Regions from separate parts of the Pedococcus soli genome, predicted to be linked through region 2. Evidence: predicted binding sites of a transcription regulator. Region 2 holds the regulator's gene; the other holds the start of a gene.
What was found. The regulator HrcA, encoded in region 2, represses chaperone genes, less so after heat shock. The targets are predictions, from matches to a motif close to TTNGCACTCGNNNNNNNCGAGTGCNAA.

Region 1: a site for HrcA is predicted at 1,947-1,973, ahead of groES (co-chaperone GroES). Genes of this name have one in related genera too.

Annotation. Positions count from the first base shown of each region.
Region 1 covers NZ_BAAGSF010000001.1:571,564-575,978, reverse strand. The annotation lists gene ACYVKF_RS02540 (class I SAM-dependent methyltransferase) at 1-860, opposite strand, end outside; gene ACYVKF_RS02535 (GNAT family N-acetyltransferase) at 930-1,742, opposite strand; gene groES (co-chaperone GroES) at 2,140-2,433, shown strand; gene groL (chaperonin GroEL) at 2,616-4,235, shown strand; gene ACYVKF_RS02520 (SigE family RNA polymerase sigma factor) at 4,405-4,415, shown strand, end outside.
Region 2 covers NZ_BAAGSF010000005.1:241,072-245,486, forward strand. The annotation lists gene hemW (radical SAM family heme chaperone HemW) at 1-114, shown strand, start outside; gene ACYVKF_RS14240 (DUF4870 domain-containing protein) at 122-589, opposite strand; gene ACYVKF_RS14245 (DUF3097 domain-containing protein) at 754-1,629, opposite strand; gene hrcA (heat-inducible transcriptional repressor HrcA) at 1,840-2,871, shown strand; gene dnaJ (molecular chaperone DnaJ) at 2,930-4,054, shown strand; gene ACYVKF_RS14260 (16S rRNA (uracil(1498)-N(3))-methyltransferase) at 4,088-4,415, shown strand, end outside.

The DNA.
Region 1 (4,415 bases), on a different contig from region 2:
TCGGCGAGGTTGCCCAGGGAGGGGGTGGTCGGGTCCCCGTCCTGCTCCGTCACGAGGACGGGGGAGGAGCCCTCACGGAGCACCGCCGCGGTGCGCCCGGCCGTGCGGACCAGCGGACCGAACCAGACGGTGCACTCCACGACCTCGCCGTCGACGGAGGTCCACTGCGCCTCGGACCCGGCGGGCACGGCGGCGTGCGGGAACCCCGGGCTGAGCTTCGCGCCGGTCGCGGGCAGCGCCTTGGCGAGCTCCAGCACGGTCTCCCAGGAGGGGGAGATCTCCTCGAGCCGGAACAGGCGACGGGTGCGCCCGGTGATGTCGGCGACGCCGGGGGTGCGCCTGGCGGGGTCGAGCCAGAGGCCGACGCCGCGCGCGCCCTCACCGGCCGGCGGGGTGAACTCCTCGGCGAGCCCCACCTCGGCGCCGGAGTCCGGCCAGTGGCGCAGGTTGACCGCGGCGATGGCGGCCGTGACCTCGTCGGCGTCGATCGCCCGCACCCGCAGGTCGAGCCCGGCCATCGCCATGGCGTCGGCGCCGATGCCGCAGCCGAGGTCGTGGACCGTGTGGATGCCTGCCGCCCGGAACCGCTGGGCGTGCTGGGCCGCGACCCCGAGCCGGGTGGCCTGCTCGAGCCCGTCGGAGGTGAAGACCATGCCGCGGGCGAACGTCCCGAACTTCGCGGTCGCCTTCTCGCGCAGCCGGGCCTGGTTGAGCGCGGCCGCCACGAGGTCGGGCTCGAACCCCGCGTCCCTCAGGCGCTGCTGCAGCGGCAGGGCGGTCGCCTCGTCGTAGGGCGGCAGCGACTGGAGCAGCCCCCACCCCTCACCGGTCGTGAGCCGGCGGAGCAGGGGGAGGTCCATGGCGAGCATTCTGGCGTATGCCGCGGGGCCGCGTGGGAGGTCGGGCCGGGCCTGCGCCGCGGTGGGGGATCAGGTGTCGCGGCGCCACTCGTAGGGGGTCGTCGTGGAGACCTTGACCAGGCCGGAGCGCTCGAGGATCGGGCGCGAGAACTCCGTCGAGTCGCTGTTGATGTAGCGCTTGCCGTGACGCAGCGCCGACCGGGCCCGCGCGGCGGTCAGCGCGCGGTAGATGCCCTTGCCCCTCCACTCGGGGAGCGTGGCGCCACCCCAGATCCCGGCGAACTCGCTGCCGGCCACGGGCTCGAGGCGGCCCGCGCTCACGATCGTGCCGTCGGCCTCGGCCACCCACATCTCCATGTCGTCACGGGTGCGGAGTCGGTGGAGGACCTGCAGGAGGATCTCGGCGGCGAACTCGGGGGTGTCGCCGAACACCTCGGCCTGCAACGCGCACATGGCCCGCACGTCGTCCTCGTCCGTGACCTGCCGGACGACCACGCCAGCGGGGAGCTCGACGTCCACGGCGAGCAGGGCCGCCTCCCCGACCATCACGGACTCGGGCTCGTCCGGCACGAACCCGTGGGTGACGAGCGCCTCGTGCAGGCCCGGTGCGTGGTCGTGGCCGCGGGTCTTCCACTCGACCCGGTGGATGTCGGGCGAGGCGGTGTAGTGCGCGAGGGCGCCGTCCACCAGTGCGAGGACCGACTCCTGAGTCGCCGGGCGGCCGGCCTCGTCCAGCGTCGAGTACGTGATGAAGCCGCGGCCGCCCCGGAAGGTGGCGAGGCGCAGCGGTCCCAGCCGCTCCACGGCGACGGCCGACGGCGTCTCGGCCTCGTCCCGGAGCTGGTGGTCGTAGGCCCTCAGCAGGGCGGCGGGGTCGCTCACGGGGCGCGTCAGGGGATCGGTCACAGGGTCGGTCGGTGGGTCGGTCGCGGGGTCGGTCACGGGGTCGGTCACGGGGTCGGTCACGGGTCGAACCTGCCCCCTGTGGCCCCTCGCTGGCAACTGGTTTGCCCAGGGCGATCCGGCCGTCCGGCCGGCAGGCGGCGCCGCCGCGGTGTCAGCCCTCGGCGAACGCGAGGAGAACGTCTGGCACTCGAGTTGACCGAGTGCTAACCGCGAGCCTAGATTTGCGTTGGCACTCAGGTTCGTCGAGTGCTAACGCAGCCAGTCGGTCGATCCCCGCGACGGCGACCGCTCCGGCCGCAGCTCGGCACCACCTGAAGTACCAGCACCATCCACCCTGTCCACTTTCGACATTCCCGAAGGGGAGGTCACCATCGTGTCGGTTTCCATCAAGCCGCTCGAAGACCGCATCGTCGTCAAGTCCGTCGAGGCCGAGCAGACCACTGCGTCCGGTCTCGTCATCCCGGACACCGCGAAGGAGAAGCCCCAGGAGGGCGAGGTCCTCGCGATCGGTCCCGGCCGGATCGACGACAACGGCAACCGCGTCCCGCTCGACGTCACCGTCGGCGACCGGGTCATCTACAGCAAGTACGGCGGCACCGAGATCAAGCACGGCGGCGAGGAGTACCTCATCCTGTCCGCGCGCGACATCCTCGCCATCGTCGGCTGACACCTGCACCGCTACAGCACGCCCCGGCGGGCCCCGCTGGGGTCCCCGCCCGGGGCGTGCTGTCGTTCGTCAGCCCGCTGGCAGCTCCCTGCCAGCACCGCACCACCCCGTTCAGCCCAGCCGGTCCCGGCTGCGCCGTCAGCCGGCACCCCGCTGAATCCCCATGAACAGAAGGACACTCAATGGCCAAGACGCTTGAGTTCAACGACTCAGCTCGCAAGTCGCTTGAGCGCGGAGTCGACGCGCTCGCGAACGCAGTCAAGGTGACGCTCGGCCCGAAGGGTCGCAACGTCGTCATCGACAAGAAGTGGGGAGCCCCCACGATCACGAACGACGGTGTCACCATCGCCCGTGAGGTCGAGCTCGAGGACCCGTACGAGAACCTCGGCGCCCAGCTCGCCAAGGAGGTCGCCACCAAGACGAACGACGTCGCGGGTGACGGCACCACCACCGCCACCGTGCTCGCCCAGGCCATGGTCAAGGAGGGCCTGCGCAACGTCGCCGCCGGCGCCGCCCCGTCCGGCCTCAAGCGCGGCATCGACAAGGCCGTCGAGGCCGTGTCCGCCCGCCTGCTCGAGACCGCCCGCGAGATCGAGGGCAAGGAGGAGATCGCCCAGGTCGCCGCGCTCTCGGCGCAGGACCAGGTCATCGGCTCCACCATCGCCGACGCGTTCGACAAGGTCGGCAAGGACGGCGTCATCACGGTCGAGGAGTCCTCGACCGCGACGACCGAGCTCGAGTTCACCGAGGGCATGCAGTTCGACAAGGGCTACATCTCGCCCTACTTCGTCTCCGACGCCGAGCGCATGGAGGCCGTGGTCGAGGACGCCTACATCCTCATCAATCAGGGCAAGATCTCGGCGATCTCCGACGTGCTCCCGGTGCTGGAGAAGGTCGTCAAGTCCGGCAAGCCGCTGCTGATCATCGCCGAGGACATCGACGGCGAGGCGCTGTCGACCTTGGTGGTCAACAAGATCCGTGGCACGTTCAACGTCGTCGCGGTCAAGGCGCCCGGCTTCGGTGACCGCCGCAAGGCGATGCTGCAGGACATCGCCGTCCTCACGGGCGGCCAGGTGATCTCCGAGGAGGTCGGCCTCAAGCTCGACCAGGCCGACCTCGACGTGCTGGGCCAGGCCCGCCGCGTCGTCGTCACCAAGGACAACACGACGATCATCGACGGCGGCGGCGACAAGTCCGACGTCGACGGCCGCGTCAACCAGATCAAGGCCGAGATCGAGCGCACCGACTCCGACTGGGACCGCGAGAAGCTCCAGGAGCGCCTCGCCAAGCTCGCCGGTGGCGTCTGCGTCATCAAGGTGGGTGCCCACACCGAGGTGGAGCTCAAGGAGAAGAAGCACCGCATCGAGGACGCCATCTCGGCGACCCGCGCGGCCATCGAGGAGGGCATCGTCGCCGGTGGCGGCTCCGCCCTCGTCCACGCCTCCTCCGCCATCGACGACCTCGGTCTCGAGGGCGACGAGGCGACCGGTTCGCTGATCGTCAAGAAGGCCGCGGCCGAGCCGCTGCGCTGGATCGCCGAGAACGCCGGCCTCGAGGGCTACGTCGCCGTCTCCAAGGTCGCCGAGCTCGAGCCCGGCAACGGCCTCAACGCGGCGACCGGCGAGTACGTCAACCTGATCAAGGCCGGCGTCATCGACCCGGTCAAGGTCACCCGCTCCGCCCTGCGCAACGCCGCGTCGATCGCGTCGATGGTCCTGACCACCGACACCCTCGTCGTGGAGAAGAAGGAAGAGGAGTCCGAGCCCGCCGGTGGCGGCCACGGCCACGGCCACGGTCACTGACCGAGGCTGACCGCGCGGGCTCCCCGCGCCATACCTCTCGAGGGCCCGTCCCCACCACGGTGGGGGCGGGCCCTCGCGCGTGCCCGGACGGAGTTCCGGTGTCACGTTGCGATACCGGCCCGAGTCGCGCACTGCTTCCTGACCCCGAGCCGCCGCAGGGGTATGGCGTGTGCGCCCTCC
Region 2 (4,415 bases):
GCCGACGAGCTCGTGGACGCGGCAGCGGCCCTGCGCCGTCAGCGGGTCGTGCTGACGAGGCAGGGCCGCCTGCTGGCCGACACCGTGGTGCGGCGGTTGCTCGGGCTGCGTTAGCCCGAGGTCACTTCACCAGCTCGGGCGTGAACGGGTAGCGGTACCACTCACCGTTGTTGGCCTTGATCGCCGCGATGATCGGCAGGACGATCCAGGCGATCCCCGTGGCGATCACGAACGGGATCCCGATGAGCACGAACGACAGCAGTCCGAAGACCCACAGCGCGACGGTGGTGATGATCTGGAAGTTCAGCGCCTGGGCGGCGTGGGCCCGCACGAACGGTCCACGGTCCTTGAGGAGCAGGAAGACGATCAGTGGTCCCAGGAACGGCAGCCCGACGAGGGCGGCGGCGAAGGGAGCCAGGTGGGCCAGGGTCGCCCAGGTCTTCTCGTCCTGCTGCGACATCGGCTTGGGGCCGGAGCCGTAGACCGGGGGCGGTCCGGACGGACCGGGGGGCGGCGGCACCGACTGGGAGCCGGGGGGCGGCGGCACCGACTGGGAGCCGGGGGCCTGGGGCTGCGGTTGTTCGGTCATGGTGTTCCTCCGTGGTGGTGTCTTCCACCAGTGAAACGCATGACGACCCGTGCAGACAGGACTTTCGGGGTCTGGCGAGGGGCGGGTCAGGGGTGCGTCAGGGTCGACCCCGACCCTGCCCCGGTTCAGTGCCCCGGTTCAGTGCCCCGGTTCAGTGCCCCGGTTCAGTGCCCCGGCTCGGTCACGAAGTCGATGAGCTCCTCGACACTGGCCAGCAGGGTGGGCTCGAGGTCGGCGTACGACCGCACCGTGCCGAGGATCTGCTTCCACGCCCGGGCGATGTCGGCCTGGCTGTCGGCCTGCCAGCCGAGGTGACGGCAGATCCCGTGCTTCCACGACTGGCCCCGCGGGATGACGGGCCACTGCTGCAGGCCCAGTCGCTCCGGGCGCACCGACTGCCAGACGTCGACGTACGGGTGGCCCAGGATCTTGACGTGCGCGGCATACGGGCCCCTGCGGCACGCCTGGACGACCTTGTCCTCCTTGGTGCCGGGCAGGAGGTGGTCGACCAGGACCCCCATCCGCTGGCCGGGGCCGGGACGGAAGTCACGGATGGCCCCGGCGAGGTCGTCCACGCCGTCGAGCATCTCGACGACGACTCCCTCGATGCGCAGGTCGTCGCCCCAGACCTTCTCGACGAGCTCGGCGTCGTGGCGGCCCTCGACGAAGATCCGTGAGCCGCTCGCGACCCGCGCCTTGGCGCCCTCGACCGCCCTCGACCCGGACGCCGTCCGCGCAGTCGCCGCCTTCGCCTCGGCGAGCTTCGCGCGGGCGGCAGCGGTCGGCGGCGTGAGGATCACCGGGGCCCCGTCGAGCAGGAAACCTGGCCCCATCGGGAACCCCTTGGTGCGGCCGCGGCGGTCCTCGAGGTGCACCACCCGCATGCCGCCGGCCTTCTCGACGCGCACGACGGCGCCGCACCACCCGGTGTCGACGTCCTCGACGACCAGGCCGGTCTCGGCCTCCACCTCGCGGGAGCGTCCCCTCGGGGGAACCTTCCAGTCGCCGGAGAGGACATCGGAGCCATAGCGGTCGGACACCGACGCAGGGTATGCCGCGTGGCCGACGCCACCGGAGAGGACGCGCCGCCGGTGCGGCCCCGGACCCGGGAACACCGTAGACTTGGCACTCGCTGAGCATGAGTGCCAGCAGACCCGGCGTCGGCCGCCCGACCCGGACCCGCCTGCTGCCACCCGTCGCCAGCGCCGACTCAAGTCCCGTCTCCAGTCCGACCGCAAAGGAGGTGTCCGATGAGTGAGGAACGCCGTCTCGCCGTGCTGCGCGCGATCGTGCAGGACTACGTCGAGACCTCCGAACCCGTGGGGTCCAAGGCCCTTCTCGAGCGCCACCACCTCGGGGTCTCCGCCGCCACCGTCCGCAACGACATGGCCGCCCTCGAGGAGGAGGGGCTGATCGCAGCCCCCCACACGAGCGCCGGGCGCGTGCCCACGGATGCCGGCTACCGCTTGTTCGTCGACCGCCTGAGCTCGGTGAAGCCGATGTCGCCGGCCGAGCGCTCCGCCATCGCCCAGTTCCTCGAGGGGGCGGTCGACCTCGACGACGTCGTGGCCCGCACCGTGCGGCTGCTGTCCTCGCTGACGCGGCAGGTCGCGGTCATGCAGTACCCCTCGTTGACCCGCTCGTCGGTGCGGCACATCGAGTTCGTGCCGATGGGCGCGACCAGGCTGATGGTCGTGCTCATCGTCAACACCGGCCGCGTCGAGCAGAGGGTCATCGAGACGACCCACGACCTGTCCACGACCGAGGGCGAGGCCACCCTGGGGCTGGTGCGAGCGAAGATCAACGCCAGCGCCGTGGGCCAGCGCCTGGTCGACGCAGCCGCTTCCCTCGAGTCGCTGCCGGAGGAGTTCGAGCCGGCCGACCGCGACCTCGTCCGGGCCGTCGTCCGCTCCCTGGAGGACGCCCTGGTCGAGGAGCGCGAGGAGCGCGTCGTGCTGGCAGGCACGTCGAACCTCGCGCGCGTCGGCACCGACTTCCCCCTCAGCATCGGCCCGGTGCTCGAGGCGCTCGAGCAGCACGTCGTGCTGCTCAAGCTGCTCGGCACCGCCAGGGAGACCAGCGACGCCGTCTCGGTCCGCATCGGGCACGAGAACCCGTTCGCCGGACTGCAGTCGACCTCGGTCGTCGCCACCGAGTACGGCAGCGGCTCCGACCTGGTCGCGGGCCTCGGCGTCCTCGGCCCCACCCGCATGGACTACCCCACGACGATGGCGTCGGTGCGGGCAGTCGCCACGTACGTCTCCCGGATCCTGGCGCAGTGACGCCTGTGCCCGACCGGGCTCACCGATCCACCCCTCGCACCACTGACAAGGACTCTCGTTGAACGACTACTACCAGGACCTGGGCGTCTCCAAGGACGCGTCGCCGGAGGAGATCAAGCGGGCCTACCGCAAGATGGCCCGGCGCTTGCACCCGGACGTCAACCCCAGCCCCGAGGCGGAAGAGCAGTTCAAGAAGGTCTCCCAGGCCTACGACGTGCTCTCCGACGCGGAGAAGAAGCGCTCCTACGACCAGGGCGCCGACCCGTATGCCGCCGGTGCCGCCGGGTTCGGCCAGGGCTTCTCCTTCAGCGACATCATGGACGCCTTCTTCGGCGCCGGTGCCGGTCAGGCCCAGCGCGGCCCCCGGTCGCGCCAGCGCCGCGGCCAGGACGCCCTGATCCGGCTCGACCTCGACCTCGCCGACGCCGTCTTCGGTGGCGAGCAGGAGCTCACCGTCGAGACCGCGGTCGTCTGCTCCACCTGCCACGGTGACGGGGCCCAGCCGGGCACGTCCCGCCGGACCTGTGACGTCTGCGCCGGTCGCGGCGAGATCCAGCAGGTGCAGCGCTCGTTCCTCGGGCAGGTCATGACGACCCGTCCCTGCATGACCTGCCAGGGGTACGGCGAGGTCCTCGTCAGCCCCTGCTTCGAGTGCTCGGGCGACGGACGCGTCCGCACCCGTCGCACCCTGAAGATCAAGGTTCCCGCAGGCGTCGACACCGGCACCCGCATCCAGCTCACGGGGGAGGGCGAGGTCGGCCAGGGTGGCGGTCCCGCCGGGGACCTCTACGTCGAGGTCGCCGTCCGTCCGCACCAGACCTTCCAGCGCCGTGGCGACGACCTGCACTGCACGGTCGAGCTGCCGATGACGGCCGGTGCGCTCGGGACGACCCTCAAGCTCGACACCTTCGACGGTGTCAACGAGCTCGAGATCAAGCCCGGCACGCAGTCCGGTGACGCCATGACCCTCCGTGGCCTCGGTGTCACCCACCTGCGCGGTGGTGGTCGTGGCGACCTCATCGTCCACGCGACGATCCTGACCCCGACGAAGCTGGACGAGCAGCAGGAGGAGCTCCTGCGCCAGCTCGCCGCCCTGCGCGGCGAGGAGCGCCCCGAGGGTCGTATGACGCCCGCCCACCCGGGCCTGTTCGGCAAGCTCCGCGACGCGTTCAAGGCCAAGTAGCGGGGCCCGCCCGCACCGCCCCAGGCTGCGCCCATGACCCTCCCGCTCTTCCTCGTCGACCCGGCGCTGCTCGCAGGAGCGGTCCCCGGGGCGAAGGTCGTCCTCGACGGGCCGGAGGGGCGGCACGCCGCGACGGTGCGCCGCATCGCCGCGGGGGAGCGGGTGCTCCTGGCTGACGGGCTGGGGCTGCGCGCGACGTGCGACGTCGTGGCAGCCGGGAGGGCCGAGCTCGACCTGGTCGTCGCCGAGCTGGCCACCGAGCCCGAGGGCGAGCCACGGTTCGTCCTCGTCCAGGCCCTCGCGAAGGGCGACCGCGACGACCAGGCCGTCGAGGCGGCGACCGAGTTCGGGGTCGACGAGG